DNA from 2 places in the Lactobacillus sp. UMNPBX19 genome. Region 1 is predicted to be linked to the other one. Evidence: predicted binding sites of a transcription regulator. Region 1 holds the regulator's gene; the other holds the start of a gene.
What was found. The regulator Rex, encoded in region 1, represses fermentation and respiration genes when NADH is low (regulators of the CRP and FNR family bind a similar motif). The targets are predictions, from matches to a motif close to TTGTGAANTANTTCACAA.
Positions count from the first base shown of each region.

Region 2: CP370_RS05415 (alpha-hydroxy-acid oxidizing protein) is a predicted target of Rex. The motif match lies at 3,511-3,528, and genes of this name have one in related genera.

Region 1 covers NZ_PCYR01000010.1:52,975-64,681, forward strand. Annotated here, with positions in the region: gene bglX (beta-glucosidase BglX) at 1-775, shown strand, start outside; gene CP370_RS04525 (sucrose-specific PTS transporter subunit IIBC) at 872-2,839, shown strand; gene CP370_RS04530 (sucrose-6-phosphate hydrolase) at 2,960-4,486, shown strand; gene CP370_RS04535 (ABC-F family ATP-binding cassette domain-containing protein) at 4,551-6,482, opposite strand; gene CP370_RS04540 (redox-sensing transcriptional repressor Rex) at 6,647-7,291, shown strand; gene CP370_RS04545 (TIGR00730 family Rossman fold protein) at 7,431-7,997, shown strand; gene CP370_RS10205 (PTS sugar transporter subunit IIC) at 8,119-8,244, shown strand; gene CP370_RS04555 (LytTR family DNA-binding domain-containing protein) at 8,404-8,862, shown strand; gene CP370_RS04560 (hypothetical protein) at 8,859-9,617, shown strand; gene CP370_RS09845 (hypothetical protein) at 9,806-9,958, opposite strand; gene groES (co-chaperone GroES) at 10,281-10,565, shown strand; gene groL (chaperonin GroEL) at 10,596-11,707, shown strand, end outside.
Region 2 covers NZ_PCYR01000014.1:2,904-14,610, forward strand. Annotated here, with positions in the region: gene CP370_RS05400 (NCS2 family permease) at 1-934, opposite strand, end outside; partial or broken gene CP370_RS05405 (MerR family transcriptional regulator) at 1,239-1,973, shown strand; gene CP370_RS05410 (NCS2 family permease) at 2,060-3,370, opposite strand; gene CP370_RS05415 (alpha-hydroxy-acid oxidizing protein) at 3,610-4,848, shown strand; gene CP370_RS05420 (deoxynucleoside kinase) at 4,905-5,579, opposite strand; gene CP370_RS05425 (deoxynucleoside kinase) at 5,601-6,251, opposite strand; gene nagB (glucosamine-6-phosphate deaminase) at 6,472-7,191, opposite strand; gene CP370_RS05435 (aldo/keto reductase) at 7,318-8,157, shown strand; partial or broken gene CP370_RS05440 (sulfite exporter TauE/SafE family protein) at 8,254-8,995, opposite strand; gene murQ (N-acetylmuramic acid 6-phosphate etherase) at 9,057-9,962, opposite strand; gene CP370_RS05450 (serine hydrolase) at 9,978-10,712, opposite strand; gene CP370_RS05455 (dipeptide epimerase) at 10,715-11,707, opposite strand, start outside.

The DNA.
Region 1 (11,707 bases):
ATATGAAGCAGGAGAAGCTGGTGCTAAGACAAACTTAAATATTGCACCAAATCAATTGAAATTATTGGATAAATTATCTCAATTAAATAAACCAATAATTTTAGTACTCATTAGTGGGAGACCGTTAGTACTGACAAAAGTTAAAGATAAGGTCGATGTAATACTGGAAAGTTGGTTTCCTGGTACTGAAGGTGGAAATGCAATTGCAGATATACTATTTGGCAAGGTAAATCCTTCAGGAAGATTAACTATGAGCTTTCCATATGCTTCAGCTCAAGAGCCGTTGTATTACAATCATCTGTCTACAGGAAGACCAGAGAGTAACTCTCAACATGTTGGTAGATTTGTATCTAAGTACATTGATGCACCGGCTAAAGCTTTATATCCATTTGGCTATGGACTTTCGTATGGAAAAATAAAGTATTCAAATTTAACTATTTCTTCTGATCGACTATTTCTGGATAGGCCTATAAAAATTTCAATAGATATTGAGAATTTAAGTGATTATGATCGAAAAGAAACTATACAGTTATATATCCATCAAGAAACAGCGAGTATCGTTCAGCCAGTTAAGCGGTTAATAGATTTTACCAAGATTGCTATATCAGGTCATTCAAGTCAACATGTAGAATTTTATATAAATGCAAATCAATTGTCATTTTATGACAATATGGGCAGGTCCCATAAAGAAAGTAGCAAAATACATGTTTACGTTGGTACTAATGGAGTTCAGTTATTAGAAGGAAAATTTGATTTTATAAATAAAATGTCATAATTTTACATATTAGATGTAACAGAAATGTATTTAATCATATATGATAAGCGCTTACAATAATTGGCGTAAGGGATGTAAAAGAAATGGAGAAAGAAAATGTCTAGTAAAGAAAACCAAAAGATAGCTGAGGAGGTTATAGCCGCCATTGGTGGCAAAGAAAATATCGTTTCTTTAGCCCACTGTGCTACCAGATTAAGAATAGTTGTAAAAGACCGTGAAAAGGTAAATGAAAAAGCACTGGATAAAATTGATAAGGCAAAAGGATACTTTTTTACAGCTGGACAATATCAAATTATTTTTGGTACTGGTTTAGTAAATGATGTTTATGAAGCGGTAAAAGAAGAAGGCGTTTCTACAACATCTAAAGATGAGTTAAATGATGTAGCTGCAGAACAGTCGGGATGGTTTCAACGATCGATAAGAATGTTTGCAGATGTCTTTGTACCAATTATCCCTGCTTTAGTTGCAACAGGGCTTTTTATGGGGTTGCAAGGTTTATTAACACAACCATCTCTTTTAAAGATGATGGGAATGTCAGCTAAATCAATTCCCGTTCAATTTACTACTTACTTTAATATTTTGACTGGAACGGCTTTTAGTTTTTTACCAGTTTTAATTTGTTGGTCTGCATTTAGAGTTTTTGGTGGTAGTCCAATTTTGGGTATTTTACTGGGGTTAATGCTAGTTAATCCTGCTTTACCATCAGCATGGGATGTTGCCCAAGGGAAAGTTGCTCCATTAATGTTTTTTGGCTTTATTCCAGTTGCTGGCTATCAAGCTTCAGTTTTACCAGCTTTTATTTTAGGATTTATTGGAGCAAAAACTGAAAAGTGGATCCATAAACATGTTATCAGTTCTCTTGATTTAATCGTTACTCCATTTGCCACATTATTAGTTGGAAGTATTTTAGGATTACTTTGCGTTGGTCCAATCTTCAGAATTGTTGAGCAAGGCATTTTACATGCAGCAGAATGGATAGTTCAATTACCATTTGGATTAGGTGGACTGATCTGGGGAGCTGTTTGTCAGATGATTGTTGTTACTGGATTACACCATGCACTAAACTTAGTAGAAATCCAGTTATTAGCCAATACTCACTGGAATCCCGTAAATCCAATTGGATCCGCTGCTATTGCCGCACAAGCCGGAGCTGCCTTGGCTGTAGCTTTACGAATTCATTCAAATAAAATGAAACAAATTGCATATCCATCAACAATTTCAGCTTTACTAGGTATCACTGAACCAGCAATTTATGGTGTAAATATTAAATATATCAAACCATTCTTATTTGGCTGTATTGGTGGTGGTGTCGGTGGATTTCTTTCAAGTATTTTAAATTTGAAAGCTACTGGTATGTCAATAACTGTTATCCCAGGTATATTATTATTTTTGAATCAACAACTTCCATTATATATTTTAGTTTGTGTAGTTGGTTTTGGAGTGGCATTTGGGCTAACTTACGTTTATTATGGCAAACATGCATTTGATAGTAATGATAAAAATAGCCAAAAAGAAGATATAGAGAAAAAACAAAATACTTTTACACAAGAGCCTAGTCACGTATCAGACGAAGTAATAGATGCTCCTGTTAGTGGTAAAATTGAAGCTTTAAATTTAGTTTCTGATAAAGCTTTTGCTTCGGGAATGATGGGAAAAGGAATAGCTATTGAACCATCATCAAATAATATAGTTTCTCCTGTAAATGGAACAATTACTGTGGCTTATCCAACAGGTCATGCATATGGAGTTAAGTCAGATGATGGTGCGGAAATTCTCATTCATCTAGGTATAGATACAGTAAATCTAAAAGGAAAAGGCTTTAGCACTGTAGTAAAGCAGGGACAAAAGGTAAATAAGGGTGAATTGCTTGGAACATATGATTATAAAGAAATAGGCGAAAAAGGTTATGACAATATAGTTATAGTTTTGATTACCAACTCAAAGGATTATGCAGAAGTTGATCCAATTGCTTCTGGAGATGTTAAAGCACAACAAAAATTAATTGTTCTAACTGAACCTACAATGACTGCGCAAGTAAAAGGTACTGTGAATGAAATGAATTAATAAGTATTAAGTGCAAGAGAGCTAATTGTATCAGTACTTCCCCCCCTCTTTTTAGTTAGATACATTTAGCTTTCTTTTTTATCAAAATGAGTGCGTTAAAAATGATTAATAGAGTTAAAAATGATTAATAGAAGAAAACAATTTGAATACCTAGTTTCAAATCTAAAAGATATTCCTGAAGAAAATTTGCTCAAAGAAAAAAATAGTGTAAAAAGATCACCATATCATCAAAGAATTCATATTGAGAGCTTATTTGGCATGTTGGGTGATCCAAATGGTTTTTCATATTTTAATGGGTACTATCATTTATTTCACCAATGGTTTCCGATGAAATATAGTATGAATCCAAATTATTTTCAACAGGGATGGTTTCACTGGAAATCGAAAAATTTGGTTGATTGGAGACCGGTTGGCGAAGTAATGAACAATGATACTGTATTTGATAAGTATGGAGTATATTCAGGAAGTGCTATCCCAATCAATAATAAATTGTTCCTTATGTACAATGGTAATTCTTGGACTAATACTGATACAGATGATTGGCATAGAGTTCCGTGTCAATTAGGAGCCTACATGGACGAAAATGATAATGTAGCCAAAATGATGTATCCATTAATTAAAGGACCAATTTCTGGTTATACAGGTCACTTTCGAGATCCTAAAATTTTTAAGAAAAATGGTAAATATTATTCAATAATAGGCGTACAAACAAAAGCCAAAACTGGTACTGTCCTAATTTATGAAAGTCAGAATTTAAAAAGTTGGAACAAAGTTGGTGAGGTTAAAACTAATTTTGAAAAAAAAGGCTATATGTGGGAATGCCCAGATTATTTTGAACTAGATAATAAAGGAGTGCTGTTGTTTTGTCCGCAGGGATTGCAGAGCAAAGGAAATCAATTTTTAAATGCATTTCAAGCATGTTATGCCATTGGAAATAAATTGGATTTTAGAAACTTATATTTTAAAAGTAAAGAGTATGAAGAAATAGATTCAGGTTTTGATTTTTATGCGCCTCAGACCATGAGCACACCTGATGGAAGACGTATTTTAAGCGCATGGATGAGCATTATGAATTCAAATTCCCCACTAATTAAATATCATTATGATGGATGCTTAATTTTTCCAAGAGAATTATCAATAAGAAATGGCAAACTTATTCAAAAACCGGTAAATGAGATAATAAAATTATATACAACTGATTACATGGAGAATAAAATAATCAGTAAAAATCAGGAGATTGTTGCTGGCTTAATTAATTGTAGAGATATTAAATTTGATATTTTTACTAAAGATAATAATGCTATAAGTATAATTGACTTGTTCGCTAATAGAGAAAATACGAGTCATTTGCGTTTAGTTTTAGATAAGATAAAAAATAGATTTATAGTGCAAAGAATTAAAACTGGTATAGAATTTGAAGACGAATTTGGAACTGAAAGAAGCTGCAATCTGAAGGCTGAAAAATCTATTAGCATACGAATAATCCAGGATATATCATCTGCAGAGATATTTATTAACAATGGAGAAAATGTTTTTACAATGCGTGTATTTGTTCCTAAAGATCAATATCATATTTTTGTGAAAAATTTAAACGGAGAAGTGAAGGTTCAATATAAAATTCATCAATTAAGAGAAATGAATAGCTAATATATAAAATAAACATGAAAAAAGATCAAGATTTTCTATTTTTTGAGAATCTTGATCTTTTACTTTATTCAAATTCATCTAATGCTTCTAAGGCATTTTCCCAGTCATTATTTGCTTGCTCGAGTTGTTCTTGAACAGCAGATAATTTTTCTTGAAGTGGTCCGAGTTTTTCAAATGAAGCCGCAATATCAGGATTGGCCATTTCAGTTTGAATTTCTTGTTCTTCTGCTTCGAGCTTTTCAATTCGAGCCTCGGCATCGCTAACTGCACGTTCTAGTTTTCTCTTTTGAGAATCGCGTGCCTTTTGTTCTTGGTAAGACAGCTTACCCTTATTTTGACTAACCGAGGGGGTAGTTTCAGTTTCTGCTTTTTGTGCTTCCGCTTCTTGAACTGCAGCAGCTTGTTTAGCTTTTTCATCTAAGTAGTAAGAATAATTACCATTATAGATCTTAGCGTGACCATCACGAACTGAAATAATCTTATTAGCTAACTCGTTAATAAAGTAACGGTCGTGAGAAACAAAGAGAAGAGTGCCGTCATAAGTATTTAAGGCTTGTTCAAGCACTTCTTTTGCTTCAATATCTAAGTGGTTAGTTGGCTCGTCCATTAGCAAGAAGTTGTCTTTTTCAAGAGACAAAACAGTTAAAGTTAAACGAGCTTTTTGTCCACCAGATAATTGACCAACAGTCTTATCAATATCTTCAGCAGTAAATAAGAAGGAAGCTAAGATTGAGCGAACGTCTTTTTCTGGCATCGTCTTGTGACGATCCCAAATGGTATCAAGAACAGTCTTTGAAGGATCAAGACTTTGAAGTTCTTGGTCGTAATAACCAATGTCTAAACTAGCACCATACTTAATTGAACCATCTTTAGGTTCAAGTTTTTTCATAATTGTTTTAAGTAGGGTAGACTTACCAATTCCGTTTGGTCCGATAATTGCAACACGGTCATTTTTATTAACTTGAAAGTCAATGTCAGAAACCATTGTTTTATCTGGATAACCGATAGTTAAGTCTTTGGCAATTAAGACTTCTTTTCCTGAAGGACGGTCACTAGTAAAGTTAATACGAACTTTTTGCTTGTGCTTAGGTGGCTTAATTCGCTCCATCTTGTCTAAAGCCTTACGTCTACTCTGAGCACGTTTAGTAGTTGAAGCACGAACTAAGTTCTTTTGGATGAACTCTTCTTCTTTTTTGATCTTTTCTTGTTGCTTCTCATAGGCAGCTTCTTGCTGGTTATTCATCAATTCACGTTCTTTAACGTATTGACTATAGTTACCTTTAAAGGTAGTTAGTTTTCCAAAGTTTAATTCAAAGATTTGGTTAGCTAAGTGATCTAAGAAGTACTGGTCGTGAGAAACAGTGATAATTGCGCCTTGGTAGTTCTTCAAAAATGCTTCTAACCAATCTAAAGTATCTAAGTCAAGATAGTTAGTAGGTTCGTCTAGCAAGAGAACTGGTGGCTTTTGCAACAGTAATTTCACAAAAGCAAGGCGCGTTTTTTCACCACCGGAAAGAGTTCCGATAACTTTCTGCCAGGTATTTTCTTTAAAATTAAAACCGTTGAGAATGCTCTTAATTTCAGCTTGATAAGTAAAGCCGCCTTCTTGTTCAAAGTCGTATGCAAGCTGGTCATAGCGCTTGAGCAGGTCTTCATCTTCAGGATGTTCAGCAATTTGTTCCTGCATTTTAGTGATGCGCTTATTCTTTTCAATTAAATTATCAAAGACAGTAAGCATTTCATCCCAGATAGTCTTATCTTCATCTAGGGCATTTTCCTGGGCGATATAGCCGACTTTAAATCCCTTATTAATGGTAAATTGACCACTAGTAGGTTCTTGCTGGCCAGTCATAATCTTTAATAAGGTAGTTTTTCCGGCTCCGTTAGGACCAACCAGACCGATTCTGGCATTATCAGGAACAGAAAAAGAAATGTTACTGAAAATAGTATTGCCTCCGAAACGTTGTTCGAGGTCTTGAGCTTGTGCAATAATCATAGTTTGTTCTCCTAGAACTTATTTTAACATAGCAAATGTTTTAAATTTTATGAAAATATTATCTTTGTGAAAATTGTTTCTTGATTTATCCTTGAAGAATGCCTATTATTAGTTTGATTAGTAAATATTTCACATCTTTATTTTATGAAAGAAAGAGGCCTCTCATGGATGAAATTAAGATTCCTAAGGCTACCGCTAGACGCTTGCCACTTTATTACCGCTATTTGATTTTTTTAAATGATGAAGGAAAAGAAAAAGTATCTTCAACTGAACTTGCTGAAGCTGTTCAGGTAGATAGTGCTTCAATTCGTCGAGACTTTTCTTATTTTGGTGCTTTAGGTAAGCGTGGATACGGTTATGACGTTAAGAACTTACTTAATTTCTTTAAAAAGATTTTAAATCAAGATACCTTAACCAATGTTGCCTTGGTTGGTGTTGGTAACATGGGTCATGCGCTTTTAAATTATAACTTTAAGCGTACTAATAATATCAGAATTAGTGCCGCTTTTGACATTAATCCTGAAATTACTGGCACAATTATGTCAGGTGTGCCTGTTTATGACATGAGTGAGATGAAGAAGCAATTGCGTGAACAACAGATTACCATTGCTATTCTCTGTGTTCCCCAAACGGCAGCCCAAAAGACAGCGAATGAAATGTTTGACGCTGGAATTAAGGGAATTATGAACTTCACGCCGCTTCGTTTATCTGCTCCATCTAGTGTTCGGGTTCAAAATGTTGACTTAGCAACTGAACTGCAAACTTTAATTTACTTTTTGGATTCAGATAAAGATAAGAACAAAAAATAATTTACTATAATATAGTCCTTTTGCACAAGTTTAGGTAGGCTTGTGTATTTTTTATGCGCTTTTATTTGTAATTAAAGAGAAAATAATTTTAAGATAGATGAGATAGACAAAGTAATGAGATAGAAATCAGGTAGATAAAATGATTAAAAAACTTGCAGTATACTGTGGTGCCAGGGCTGGAAATCGTCCTGAATACACCAAGGCTGCCTATAATTTTGGTAAGAAAATGGCCGACCACCAAATTGAATTAGTCTATGGTGGCGGAAAGTTCGGCTTAATGCGGGCAGTTGCAGACGGTGTTTTAGAAAATGGTGGTATCGTCCACGGCATTATTACTGAAGAATTAAAGAATCGCGGAGCTGCTTACGACGAAGTACAGGATTTTCGTGTAGTACCTAATATGGATAAGCGAAAAGATACCATGATGAATCTAGCAGATGGAATGGTAGCTTTACCTGGGAGTATTGGAACTTTAGAAGAAATAAGTCAGGCTATTTCTTGGACCGCAATTGGTGACAATGCCAAGCCAGTAGCTTTTTATAATTATAAAGGTTTCTATGATTATCTAGATAAACTCCTTAAGCGAATGAATCAAGATGATTTTTTGGAGAATATCTATTTAGATGCAATTTATTTTGGAACCGATTTTGATAAAATTCTGCAATTTATGGAAGACTATCAAGCACCTGCTTATCGGAAGTATTAATAAAAGACTGACTAAGGTAGAGAAAAAGTATGAAATTAAAGCTGTCGCAGCAGCTCAAGTGGAAGATATTATTGAAAAAGATGCACCAGATTGTATCTTAATTGGACCATAAATTAAGTATATGGAAGACCATCTTAAGGAGGATGCAAGTAAGCACGATATACCCTTAGAAGCAATTAGGATGCAAGATTATGGCACAATGAATGGTAAAAATGTAATTGACCAAGCCGAGCGATTACTAGGTTAAAGCCTAAAAGAAGTATGAAACAAGATCCCCATCTTGATTCATACTTCTTTTTTTGACCACTTAGAACTATAAAATGACCACTTAGTTAATTTCACTAGATTTTAATCTTACATTCATGTTTAATATAATTATCGAAAATGAAACAAGGAAGTGAGAATTGTGAAAGTTAAGCTTGAACTTGATCCGGATCAGAAAGAAACAGAAATAACCATTCATGCTGGTCAGTTAACACCTGAAATAGAAAGAATCTATCAACAGCTTCAAATGGATTCAGATCATCCTGACCAAATTGAAGGAATGATGGACAACACTTCCTACTATTTAAGTATTAATGATATTTTGTTTTTTGAAACAGATGATAAGCAAGTAATGGCGCACACGACTAGGAATGCATATTTTGTTAAATATAAATTATATGAATTAGAAAACCTATTAGGTGGACAGTTCATGCGAATATCAAAATCGACAATTTTAAATTTAGATCAGATTTATGCTATTACTAAATCGATCTCTAATTGTCAGATTAAATTTCATGATTCATATAAGACAGTCTATGTTTCTAGACGATATTATCGAGATTTAAATGATAGATTAAAAGAGAGAAGGGTATTATCATGAGAAAGGCCAGTTTTGGAAGGGTTCTTTGGGGCTTAGGCCTGCTTGCAGCAGCAGCATTTTTAGTTTTAGATCAGTTGCATTTAATTCCAGTAGAATTAGGGTTCTGGACAATTTTTTGGACCGTAGTATTTGCGGCAACATTAATTACTTCCTTAATTAATAGAAGTTTAGGTGGGACAATTTTTTCAATTGCATTTTTATTAATTATCTATGCAAAGCCTCTTCATATTGAAAGTATTGTTCCTTGGACAGTGCTTTTAGCAGCATTTTTGGTTTGGGGAGGTTTAAGATTAATCTTCAAAAAAAGTTGGAAGCCAACTGTAATTATTAATGGTGAAAAAGTCAGTACTAATTGGTCTGACTTAAAGGCACCTCATAAATTTAAGGCTGAACATGTATTTTCTGATACAACAAGTTCAGATAATGGTGACAATATTGTAATTAGCGAAAAAATGTCTTCTACCTCACGTTATGTTCATTCACAGCATTTAGAGACAGTAACGATAAATGTTTCAATGGGAGACGTTAATGTCTACCTTGATTCAGCAAAACCAGCTGGGGATGAAGTGATTGCTAACGTGAATATGTCAATGGGAGAGCTAACCCTCTACATTCCAACGTCTTGGCGAGTAGACAATCAATTAAATCAAGGTTTTAATGATATTACTATTGATGGTGATCAACCAGCAGAGGGTCCAACCTTAGTGCTTCAAGGCCGCGCCAATGTGGGAGATATTACTGTTAAGAGAGTTTAATATATTATTGTTTCAATTTGAAAGAAAAATAAAAAAGAAGTAAACTATTTATAGCAAAAAAAAGAGAGAGCTACTGGTAATAGCTCTCTCAAAGCACAAGCCGCTAAAATGCGGTGGTAAAGTATCAAGACAAACTAAAAGCTGCTATCAACTGTCCCAAAAGTTATCAAGCGGCTTTTTAGTTTGCTCTATTTTTTCTTCCACAAGTCGTGGATAGACTTTATTAGTCTTTTTACAGCTTGCGCCAACTTGTTTGTATCATTTACTAGTTTTATTAAAGCTAGAACAATACAGTCTAAGAGACCAATAAAGATAAAGACAGCACCAAAAAAGGCTGTCATAAAGCAAAGTGTACCTCCCTTCAGTAAGACTCTGAACAACAGTTATTACACCATTGGCATCATCCTCTCAAACGAAAGTACCACCGCATATTTAACTTTTTGTGCTTGTTTAATTTTATCAAAAAATTACCAAAATTAATCTACATTTATGAGTAAATTAGCACTTTTTAGCACTCTGATGATAAAAGTGCTAATTTTTGTGTTTAAATACTTGCTTTTCTTTTATAAACAATGTACTATCGTAATTGTAAGTTAGCACTTATAATATATGAGTGCTAAGTAATATAATTATAGATTTAAATTATGTACAGGAGGGACTAACGTGTTACAACCAATCGGTGATCGCGTGATCGTTAAAGTAAAAGACGAAGAAGAAGAAAAAGTTGGAGGCATTGTCCTGGCTTCTAACGCTAAAGAAAAGCCTCAAATGGGCGAAATTATTGCCGTAGGAAATGGTAAGCGCAACGCAAATGGCGACTTAATTCCTATGTCAGTTGCAAAAGGTGAAACTGTATTCTTTGATAAATACTCTGGCACTAACTTGAAGTACGAAGGCGAAAAGTACTTAGTTCTTCGTGAAAGCGACTTATTAGCTGTCGTTAAGTAATAAAATTTGAAATAAAAGGTGGCATATAATATGGCTAAAGAGATTAAATTTTCTGAAAATGCAAGACACTCATTATTAAAAGGTGTTGATAAATTAGCAGATACTGTTAAGACAACTTTAGGACCTAAGGGTAGAAATGTTGTTTTGGAAAAGAGTTATGGTGCTCCTGACATTACTAACGATGGTGTTACTATCGCCAAAAGTATTGAATTAGAAAACCATTTTGAAAACATGGGTGCAAAGCTTGTTTCTGAAGCTGCACAAAAGACTAACGACATTGCTGGTGACGGTACTACTACTGCTACTGTTTTAACTCAAGCAATCGTTCGTGAAGGTATGAAGAACGTTACTGCTGGTGCAAACCCTGTTGGTATTCGTCGTGGTATTGAAATTGCTACTAAGGCAGCTGTTGACGAATTACACAAGATTAGCCACAAGGTAAGTACTAAGGACGAAATTGCTCAAGTTGCTTCTGTTTCATCAGCTTCAACTGAAGTTGGTAACTTAATCGCTGACGCAATGGAAAAAGTTGGTCACGATGGTGTTATTACTATTGAAGAATCAAAGGGTATTGATACTGAACTTTCAGTAGTTGAAGGTATGCAATTCGATCGTGGTTACTTATCACAATACATGGTAACTGACAACGACAAGATGGAAGCAGACTTAGACAACCCTTACATTTTGATTACTGACAAGAAGATTTCTAACATTCAAGATATCTTGCCATTATTACAAGAAATCGTTCAACAAGGTAAGAGCTTATTAATCATTGCTGATGATGTTGATGGTGAAGCTCTTCCAACTCTTGTTTTGAACAAGATCCGTGGTACTTTCAACGTTGTTGCTGTTAAGGCTCCTGGCTTTGGTGACCGTCGTAAGGCAATGCTTGAAGATATCGCTATCTTAACTGGTGGTACTGTAATTTCTTCAGACTTAGGTCTTGAATTAAAGGACACTAAGATTGATCAATTAGGTAAGGCTGGCAAGGTTACTGTAACCAAGGATTCAACTACTATTGTTGAAGGTGCTGGTTCTAAGGAAGCTATTGCAGAACGTGTAGATCAAATTAAGAAGCAAATTGCTGATACTACTTCAGACTTTGACCGTGAAAAATTACAAGAACGTCTTGCTAAACTTGC
Region 2 (11,707 bases), on a different contig from region 1:
CACTTGATTCAACAAAGGCACCAACTGGTGAAGTACCAAGAACAGAACCAACTAACATACCAGATGAGTCAGCTGCTAGAGCTTCACCGGCACGTGGCATTTTGTTGTCTTTCATAAGACCTGCTTGTTGAACAAGTCCGATTAAAGTACCAGTAGTGTCAAAGAAAGTAACCAGTAAGAAAGTGAAGACAACGATCCACATTTGTACAGTATTAATGTCGCTAATATGGAAAACAGCTTGACCAAAAATTGGTGAAAGACTTGGAACGCCTGAAATAAAGGCCTTAGGCATTGGAATTTGACCAATTATAATCCCAAAGACAGCAGCCACGATCATTCCGATAAAGATGGCCCCAGGAACTCTGGCGATCATTAAGAAAATAGTTACAACTAAACCAAAAATTGTGATCCAAACAAGTGGATTGTTCAAAGCACCAACAGTAACTAAGGTAGAATCACTCTTGCTAATTAAATTACCACCTTGTAGACCGATAAAGGCAATAAATAAACCGATACCAGCTGAGATCGCATATTTAATGTCACTAGGGATGGCATCGATAATCATCTCACGTACTTTAAATACAGTTAACAAGATGAAAAGAATCGAAGCGACAAAAACAGCAGCTAACGCAGTTTGCCACTTAACATGCATTCCTAAGCAGACGGTGTAGGTGAAGAATGCGTTAAGTCCTAAGGTTGGTGCAGAAGCAATAGGGTAATTGGCAACTAATCCCATTACAATACACGTGAAAGCAGCGGATAAGGCAGTCGCGGTAAACAGCGCTCCTTTGTTCATGCCGCTTGCTCCTAAAACAGCTGGGTTAACAAACAGAATGTAAGACATGCTGACAAAAGTAGTCAATCCAGCTAAAAACTCAGTTTTAAATGAAGTATGGTTTTCATTTAAATGGAAAAATTTACCAATTGAATTCATGTAGCCCTCCAAGAATGGTAATGTTCGGATTTTAAAGGAAAATATAATTTTAAATGATTAATTTATGGGTTTAATCACTTAAAAGCGAATCTTCAACTAAAATTATATCTAAATTATTAACTATTTCAAGAATAAAAACTATAATTATTCGATTAAATCAAAAAAATATAGAATAATAGGTACAAAAATAAGAAAATTGGTTTAAAAGCCGAACAATATTTCCAAGGAAATAGAATATTTTATAATTTAGAAGTTGACCTTAACCTTACGTCAATTGATATCTTAAATCTGCGAGGTGAAAGTAATGTCAGAAAGATATACCATCGGAGAAGCAGCCAAGAAATTACAAGTGAGTACACGGACTTTAAGGTTTTATGAGGAAAAAGATCTAGTGAGGCCAGCTTATACTGAAAGAAATGGCTATCGTTTTTATGAAAAAGATCAGATAAGACAGCTTGAATTAATTCTTTTTCTAAAAGAATTGGGATTTTCATTGAAACAAATAAAAATACTCATTCAAGATGAGCATGGGAATCAGTCACTGGAGTTATTGCTTAAAGAACAATACCAGGATAATCAGCGGAAAATGGATGAGATAAGTAAAAAACAAGCATAAATAAAACATTTGCAAAAAATAAAGTTGTCGCGTGCTGTATTAACCAATCACTCTGGCATTACAGATATTATGAGAAAAGAAAATAGACTTTCAGCTTTAAGAGATAAGATGTTAGTTTTTGGAGGGCTTTTGTCAATAATTGAAATATTAGGGATCGGCATAGCATTTTATTTATATCATCTAAACCAGATAACTAGCTTTGTAATTGAAGTTCTTGCACTAGTAGTTATTATTTTTATGATGGCATTGGGATTGTCGCGATATTACTATGACAATGTTGAATACGTTTGTCCTAATTGCGGAGATATATTTATACCATCATTTCTAGCATTTAATTTAGCGCCACATACGCCTAAGTTTAGAAAATTGACTTGTCCAAGATGTGGTAAAAGATCTTATTGTTTGGAAATTAGTAGGGAGTAAAAACAATATTCAAAATTGACAGAAAATTTTTTGATTAACCTAAAAAAGCTCGTGCATCAGCACGAGCTTTTTTCTTGAGTTTTAATCTATTTAAAATTCAATACCCATAAGAAGATGATAAATACTACAAACAGTACCCACATCATTGGGCTAACTTCTTTACCACGCTTTGCAGAAACCATACAAATTGGGTAAGTAATCATTCCTAATGCCAAACCGTCGGAAATTGAGTAAGTAAGAGGCATACCAAGTAAGATTAAAAATGCAGGTACGGCAATTTCTAACTTGTTCCAGTGAATATGTGCGGTATTTTGTGCCATTAAAACTCCGACGATTATTAACGCAGGAGCAGTTACTTGTGTAGTAAAGACACCAAGTAGTGGACTAAAAATCATTGAGATCAAGAAGAAAATGGCTACAAAGACAGCGGTTAAACCTGAGCGACCACCAACAGCAATACCAGCACTTGATTCGACAAAGGCACCAACTGGTGAAGTACCGAAGATTGAACCAAACATCATAGCAGTTGAATCAGCGGCTAATGCTTTACCAACACGTGGCATTTTGTTGTTCTTCATAAAGCCAGCTTGTTGAGCAAGACCAATTAAGGTACCAGCAGTATCAAAGAATGTAACAAGTAAGAAAGTTAAAACAACAACCCACATTTGGAGAGAATTAATGTCTTTAACGTGGAAAACGGCTTGACCAAAGGTAGGTGCAAGACTTGGTGCTAAAGAAATGAACTTATGTGGTACAGCAATTTGACCAGTACAAATGCCAAAGATTGATGCGGCAATCATTCCAATAAAAATAGCACCTGGAACGCCTAAGATCATCAAGATTACTGTAACAATTAAACCAAAAATAGTAATCCAAACGAGTGGATTATGAAGTGATCCTAAACCAACTAAAGTTGATTTATTAGCAACGATTAAGCCACCGTTTTGTAATCCAAGAAAGGCGATAAATAAACCAATACCAGAAGAAATGGCAAATTTTAAGTCTGAAGGAATTGAATCAATAATCTTTTCTCTTAGCTTAAATAAGGTAATTAAAATAAAGATAATTGATGCAACAAAAACACTAGCTAAGGCAGTTTCCCAGGATACTTTCATGCCAATACATACTGTGTAAGCAAAGAATGCGTTAATACCTAAAGCAGGTGCTTCACCGATCGGGTAGTTAGCCACAATTCCCATGATTGCTGTACCAAGAGCAGCTGCTAAAGCAGTAGCGGTAAAGACAGCTCCGGTATTCATTCCGCTAGCGCCAAGAACGCTAGGGTTAACGAAAAGAATATATGACATACTAATAAAAGTAGTTAACCCAGCAATAAATTCAGTTCTAACATTAGTTCCTAACTTTTCTAAATGAAAGTAGTTTTTTATAAAATTCATTTTGTTCTCCAGACATAATGTTCGCTTTTAAGCTTTAAATAAGCAACTTTTATAGTGTAGCATTCCCATAAATAAATGTAAACGCGAATTTTAGCGATAAAAGGTTGTAAAAACTTTCTGAAAGTAAATCGTATAAGAGATAGTGAATTATTTCATAAGAGCTTTTATTTAATAAATTGATGAAATCGTTCTAAAATTAAGGTGTATAGAAACCTACTTAATGATTGGAGGAAATATCAATGACAACTTACTATAAGGGCTTTCCACAAAGTACTAGAGAAGAAAAGCTACACATGGTTAACTTGGATGAACTAGAAAACGAAGCAAAGTACGTAATACCAGAAGCAGCCTATTACTACATAGCTAGTGGTGCTGAAAATGAATGGACTTGGCGGAATAATACGCAGGCATTTAATCATTTTCAAATTGTTCCTCGTGCTTTAACTGGAATGCAAGATCCGAAATTAAATACTGAATTTTTAGGGATGAAGTTAAAGACACCGGTCATGATTTGTCCAATTGCCTGCCATGGTATTGCAAATGCAGAAGCAGAAGTGGATACAGCTAAAGGTGCAAAGGCTGCTGGCGCTTTATTTGGGATGAGTACTTATGCGAATAAGAGTGTTCAAGATGTGCAAAGCGCAGTCGGCGACTCGCCTCGTTTTATGCAATTATATTTGAGCAAGAACTGGGACTTCAATAAGATGGTGATTGAAGAATCAGTTAAAGCCGGTTTTACTGGTTTCTTCTTAACTGTAGATGCACTAGTTAGTGGCTACCGTGAGGCCAATTTACGGACTAACTTTACTTATCCTGTTCCACTTGCATTCTTTAATGAATGGACTGGTGGAAAAGGAGAGGGACAAAGCGTTGCTCAAATGTATGCTTCGTCTGCTCAAAATATTGGACCAGATGATATTCGCAAGATTAAGGAAATTGCAGATGTACCTGTAATTGTTAAAGGCGTTGAATGCGCTGAAGATGCTATGCTTGCAATTGGTGCAGGTGCAGACGGAATCGTAGTTTCTAACCACGGAGGCCGTGAAGTTGATGGTGCTCCTGCTACAATTGATGTTTTGCCTGAAATCGCAAAGGCTGTGAAGAGTTGTGATCACCCCGTTCCAATTATTCTTGATGGTGGCGTTCGTCGCGGATCACATGTCTTTAAGGCATTAGCATTAGGTGCAGACTTAGTCGGTATTGGCCGTCCATTCTTATATGGCTTAGCACTTGGTGGTGCACAAGGTGTTCAATCAGTTATTGAGCAATTAAATAAGGAATTGTTAATTGATATGCAATTAACTGGTTGTAAGACAATTGAAGATATTAAACATGCAAAAATTGATCATGTTGATTACACTGCTGATTGGGGAATTTCTTCAACGAGTAAGAGTGTGATGAAGCCATATCCTGTTACTAAAGAAAATCAATTAACAGGTGAAGCGGCAGATGCAGTAAGCGGCGCTTCAAGACATTAGTTTAATGATGTGAATATATGAAAAAACTGCGGTCCAGTATAGATCGCAGTTTTGCTTTATTTAACTAAATTAGGTTTCCAGTCGTCTTCAAGTTTACCCATTTCTTTGAGCTTAGCCACAATTTGATTTAGGACTTCTTGACGATCTTCTTCACTTGCCATGAAATCAAGTTTATCACCGTCAATAGTCATTTTTGGTGAATAGTCATACTTCTCATACCAAGGTTTGTAATAACGAAGTAGACGCTTGTAGTAATCTTCTAGAGTTGGATCGTAACTTAATTGTTCATAGTTACGACCGCGTTTTTGAATTCTCTTGAGCATTGTATCGTATGAGACATCGATATGAACAAGGAGATCAGGATTCTTCTTAGGCATCCGATCTAGTTCACTCATCATATTGTGCAAGAGCTCATAGTAAGTGTCGACTTCTTCTGGAGTAGCACGCCCAATATCTGCATTCATTTGGAAGAAAAGAGCATCCTCGTAGATAGAACGGTCAAGTACATTATTATCATCAGTTAAGGCTGACTTAATACTTTGAAAACGAGTATTTAAGAAATAAACTTGCAGTAAAAAGGCATATTTTTTAGGGTTTTCATAGAATAATGGCAAAACAGGATTGTCATCTACACTTTCATAAAAGGGATTAGTACCCAAATATTTAGATAAGATACCTGTTAGACTGGATTTTCCGGCTCCAATGGGCCCGCTTAATACAATAACTGTCATCACGTTCCTTCTATTCGTTAACTAGTTCAAATTACCTATATCAATAAGTTTCTGATCGATTGTGCTGATAACTTTCTTTCGTGCATCTTCATTGGCAACAAAGTCGTATTTATCACCATCAATCATCATCTTAGGGGATGCATTATATTTTTCGTACCAAGGCTCATAATATGATAAAAGGCGAGCATAGTAATCTTTTAAACTTGGATCGGTTGACAATTGTTCAAACTTACGACCACGTTTTTGAATTCGGTGAAGCATAGTATCAAGAGAAACATGAATGTAAATTAAAAGATCTGGTTTTTTACTTGGATTACCAGGTGCTTGCTCCATCATATTCTCAAGTAAACTATCATAAATCTTGAATTCCGTAGGATCAGCAATACCACTGTCAACATTCATTTTGAAAAATAGGGCATCTTCATAAATGGAACGATCGGACACGCTGTTATGATCGCGAATAGCTTGGTTAATTTGAGCCAAACGATGGTTTAAAAGATAAGTGTTTAAAAGAAAAGTATAGTGAGCCATATCTTTATAATAAAGTGGCAAAATTGGATTGTTATCTACACCCTCATAAAAGGCTTGAGTGCCTAAATGTTCGGCAAGAAGACTGGTTAAACTGGATTTTCCGGCTCCAATGGGCCCGCTCAATACAATAACTGTCATCACGTTCTTTCTACAATATATAGTTTGCTTTAATAGTGTAATTCAATATCTGGTAGGTAGGCAAGCTATTTTTAAAAAAAGAATTAGGTGAAAAAGTCAAGAGTAGATCTGAAAAAATATAGATTAAGGAGAAAAGAATGCTACTAATTTCATTCAATCAAATAAAAAACGAACTAATCTAAAAAGATTAATTCGTTCAAGTAAACGGTCTGACTAATGAGGATTAGTTTCTATATTTTGGATCAAGTTTTGCGGCAGCAACTTCATCACAAATAACTGTTACATCTGGGTGATCTTGTAAGATAGATGCTGGCACTTCTTCAGTAACAGGGCCTTCAACTAAGGCTTTAACTGCATCTTGTTTTGATTCGCCAAATGCAAGTAAAACAATCTTCTTACTTTGCATAATGGATTTAATTCCCATACAAATGGCTTGACGAGGAACTTCATCTTCGTTATCAAAGAAACGTGAATTAGCTTTAATAGTACTCTCAGTTAATTGAACTTTATGAGTTAAACTGCCAAATGGAGTGCCTGGTTCGTTAAAAGCGATATGGCCATTTCTACCGATACCGAGGATTTGGATATCAATAGGATTAGCAGCAATAATGTCGTTATAACGATCAACTTCTTCATCGATATCCTTGGCCATTCCATTTGGAATATAAGAATGCTTAAATGGCTTCTTATCAAATAAGTGCTTTTGCATGAAGTAGTGATAACTTTGATCATTATCTGGATTTAAGCCATAGTATTCATCTAAGTTGATACTAGTCATATCAGAGAAGTCTAGGTTACTGTCACACATATCGTCATACATTGGGATTGGGGAAGAACCAGTTGCTAAGCCTAAAACTTTATCGCCATCTTCCATTCCCTTTTTAATAATTTCAAATGCCTTAGTGCCGCCTTCAATATTATCTTTAGTTACGATGATTTTCATAATATATACCTCCTCATTCATTGGTCTAGTCCATTATAAAATATAAAATTGGTCTAGTCAAATTAAACCGCTAACATTTTTAATTTTATTTTTTTCTGCGGTAAAATTTAGGTGAGGTGAGAAGAGATGGAGAAGAGTTTTCAGGAAAGTAATTTATCAGGTTTAGGTATGGGAACTTGGGGAATCGGCGAATACGCTTCAAAGAAAAAAGATGAACTTGCTGCCCTTCGCTATGGCTTAGATCATGGAATTAAAGTAATAGATACTGCGGAAATGTATGGTGAAGGAAAAAGTGAAAAGCTAATTGGCGAGGCAATTAGAGGATATGACCGAAGAAAAATCTTTTTAATTTCGAAATTTTATCCATATCATGCTTCTCCAGAATTAGAGCGGCAAAGCTTAGAAAAAAGCTTAAAAAGATTAGGAACTGATTATTTAGATTTATATTTACTCCACTGGCGGGGAGACAAGCGTTTATCTGAAACGGTTCGGGGACTTAAAGAATTACAAAAAGAAGGACTAATTCGTCATTGGGGTGTGTCAAATTTTGATGTGGCTGATTTAGAAGAACTATTTAGCGTTCCTGGCGGAAAAGACTGTTTTGCTAATGAAGATCTATATAATCTCTCTGAGCGAGGGGTAGAGTACGACGTCTTACCTTGGCAAGAAAAGAACGGCGTTGGCTTTATCGGATATTCTCCATTTAATTCAGGTAAGGGTGATTCAATCAGAATTACTAATAATCTTAAGATTGTTGCTCGCGCTCACCATGTAACGCCCCATCAAGTGATGCTCGCTTGGACTTTGAGAAATGGAAATATTTTATCTATTCCAAAAGCAGGCAATGTTAAACACATGAAAGAAAATATTGCTGCTAAGAATATTAAATTGACTCCCGATGAAATAAAACTAATTGATAATGACTTTCCGCAGCCGACTGAAAAAAAGCCACTTGCGATGATATAAGGGTGAAATGAAAGAAAATTATTTAAAAGTAACTGAAAAAGCTCTACCTGCGTAAAGGTAGAGCTTTTTACGTATTACAAATGAGTTAGAACTGTTTTATCTATATGCAGTATAAGCAAAGTAAGCTGCTTGGATAAGAGCTAAAACGGCAATTCCAAAGCGAATAACTTTAACGGGAATATGACGCATGATGCGAGGACCGAAATAACTCCCAATTAAGGCACCAATAGCCAATGGAATGGCGGAATCCCAATAAATTTTTGCAATAAACATATAGATGATTAGGGCAACTAAGTTTGAAAGAGCCCCAATTATATTTTTCATAGCATTAACTGTTAAAAAATCGTCATCACTAATGGCGTTCAAGATAACGAGCATTAAAACGCCACTTGCTGCTCCAAAATATCCCGCATAGATACCAGTAATCACTAGGCAAAGTAAAGATATAATCTGAAGAAGCCGGTTATTACCATCTTTTTCCAGATGAATTTCCCCACTGAATAAAATCATTAGACCAGAAAAAGCGATACAAAATGGAACAATTTTTTCGAATATTTTCCCAGGAAATTGTATTAAAAGCATACATCCTAAAGCTGATCCAACAATTGTAAAGATTGAATAGAAACTTACTTCTTTCCAATACCCTTTTAATTCTTTTAGGGATGATGCAGTTGAACCAACTACAGTCCAAATTAAGGCAGCATCATTGGTTGTATTGGCATATACGGGTGGAATTCCAACTGATAAAAGTATTGGGTAAGTTGCTAGCGATTGTTGATAGGAGGCCTCCTAAAATTCCACCTAAAATTAAATAAACAAATAAGAAAAAAGGACTCATAAATTCACCTCTCCTTGTAGATGGAAACATTACAATGGTAGGTATTATAAGCTCCTTACGTTTAGTTAGCAAGTTTCTTGTTTAAAACTTCAGCAACATTTCCGTCTGTAGCTAATAATAAATTTTTTGCTTGGCTAAGACTTTGATTGTTTTTAAGCATGATAATAGCTAGGCCAACATCGTTATTGGTTTCTTTCAATGTATCTAGAGCTTTTTCAATAGATACGTTGGTAGTTGCTTGAATAATTCGACAGGCACGGTCAATTAATTTGGAATTTGTTGGTTTAACATCAATCATAATGTTTTCATAGACTTTTCCTTGTTTAATCATTACCCCAGTAGAAATCATATTTAAAATCATCTTTTGAGCAGTTCCAGCTTTCATTCTGGTCGAACCAGTTATTACTTCAGGACCAACAACAGCTTCAATTGCTATATCAGCAGAACGTCCTATTTCTGAATCTTTGACACAGGCAATAGAAATAGTTAAAGCTCCAACTTCATTAGCATAAGAAAGCCCGCCAATAACATAGGGTGTACGTCCACTAGCTGCAAGACCTAAAACTATGTCTTTTTTATTTAACTTTAGAGCATTTAAATCTTTTCTAGCTAATTTTTGTGAATCTTCAGCTCCTTCGACTGCTACATACATAGCTCCCTCGCCGCCAGCAATAAGCCCAATAGCTCGGTCTGGAGTGATTCCGTAAGTAGGAACTAGTTCAGCAGCGTCTAAAACACCAAGACGTCCACTTGTTCCAGCCCCGATATAGATTAAACGTCCACCTTCATGGTAGCGAATAGCTGCTTCATCTATTGCCTGGGCAATTTTTTGATCTTGTGTTCCCACCGCAAGAGCAACTTTTTTATCTTCTTGATTAATTGTTTTAACCATATCTAAGGTCGACATTGAATCAATATGCATAGTGTCTGGATTACGTTGCTCTGTAGTTAAATTCTTGATTTCCATAGTAAATACTTCTTTCTACTGTGTAAGTATTTTTCCAATATTTTGAATCATGTTTAAAATACCTTCGTAGTCTTCTTGATTTTGATAGTTTGTTAAAACGCAACAATCAATTACTTCATTTTGTGATTTAAATCTAGCAATATCATGCTGTTCATGTAAAAGTTCACCAGTTTTATTAAATGTTTCAAACTTCGGATTACTATAAGCGACTAATTTATTTCTTACGGTTTGATGTTTTAATGAATTTAGAATTATTTGATTAACTTCATTATTACCATTTAGCAGCCTTTGAAAAACATTCATTATGGAGTTTGCAGTGCATGTATTTTCTTTAGTGTTTTTCTCCATTAGAAATCTATTCAATGAGATATTTTGAAAATTTTGTTGGAGGAAGGAATTAATAGTATCTAAGTGGTAATAACTTAGCAGAGCATTAGTAGCACTATTGTCAGATAAGGATAACATTAGATCTATTAAGTCTTTGATCTTCCAGGTTTTAATACTTAATCTATTAATAATTCCCGCACCACCAACAACATTCTTAATAGAGAGAGTAATCTCATTATTAATTGTCTGAGGTTTAACTTCTTGAATATATAGAGCAATTGCAAGTTTTATTAAGGATGCAGACTTGTAAGTGGTATTAGCAAGTGAATTTTCAAAAATAGATTTACCATTTTTATAAATAGTAATGGCAGTTTTCCAAGGTTTATTTTCAATTTGTTCCTGAATTTTAGCTATTTGTTCCATATTTAATCCTTAAGTATGATTTCATTTTTCTTGATTTCTAGGTATTTATTTAGGTCAGGATCTTGGGTAGCCATAAAAATAGAATCCAAATCAATAAACTTTACATTTTTGTTTGCAACTGCAAAAGCAGCAGCTGCTGCGATACTTTCAACAGGCTCAATCATACAGCCAATCATTGTTCTGATACCACAACTTTGTGCTAAATCGTTGATTTTTATAGCTTCTGATAAGCCACCAGTTTTCATTAATTTAATATTGATATAATCACAAGCATGATTGTTAATTAAATTAATTGCATTCTTATATGAAGCTACACTTTCATCAGCCATAATAGGGTAAGGTGATAGCTCAGTAAGCCGTATTAAATCAGAGATTGCATCTTTTAAAACGGGCTGTTCAATAAAATCAATATTTAAATTATCCCGTGCCCATATTCTGCCAGCTTTTAATGTATCTTTATAAGTCCAGGCTTGATTGCAATCAATACGTAAGGCAATATTTGGTCCAATAGCATCACTAATTTTTTTTATGGTCTTAATATCGTGATTAACTGAATTATTGCCAAGTTTAATCTTTATAGAAGTAAAACCGTCGTTTACTAATTTTTGAGCTTCAGAAATCATATGATTATCTGACCCAATGCTAATCGTATAATCAGTTTTTAACGTACCTTTATTGCTTCCTAATAGATTAACTAGAGATTCTCCATTTTCTTTGGCTTTTAGTTGAAATAAAGCAATTTCTACTGCAGCTTTAGCAGCTGTATTGTAAACTATGCAAGTTTTAACTGTATTTAAAATACTATTCCAATTTTTAAAATCTCGGTTAAGAAGAGCTGGCTGAAGCACTTGTTTGACTACATTTAAAGAGCCATCTAATGTATCGCCGGTAACTTTTTCATTAGGAGTTGCTGTTCCGATACCTATTTGTCCGTCACTTAATTTGATAGTAACTTTAAGTCCTTGAATTTTAGTAACCTTATGTAGAGCGGTAAT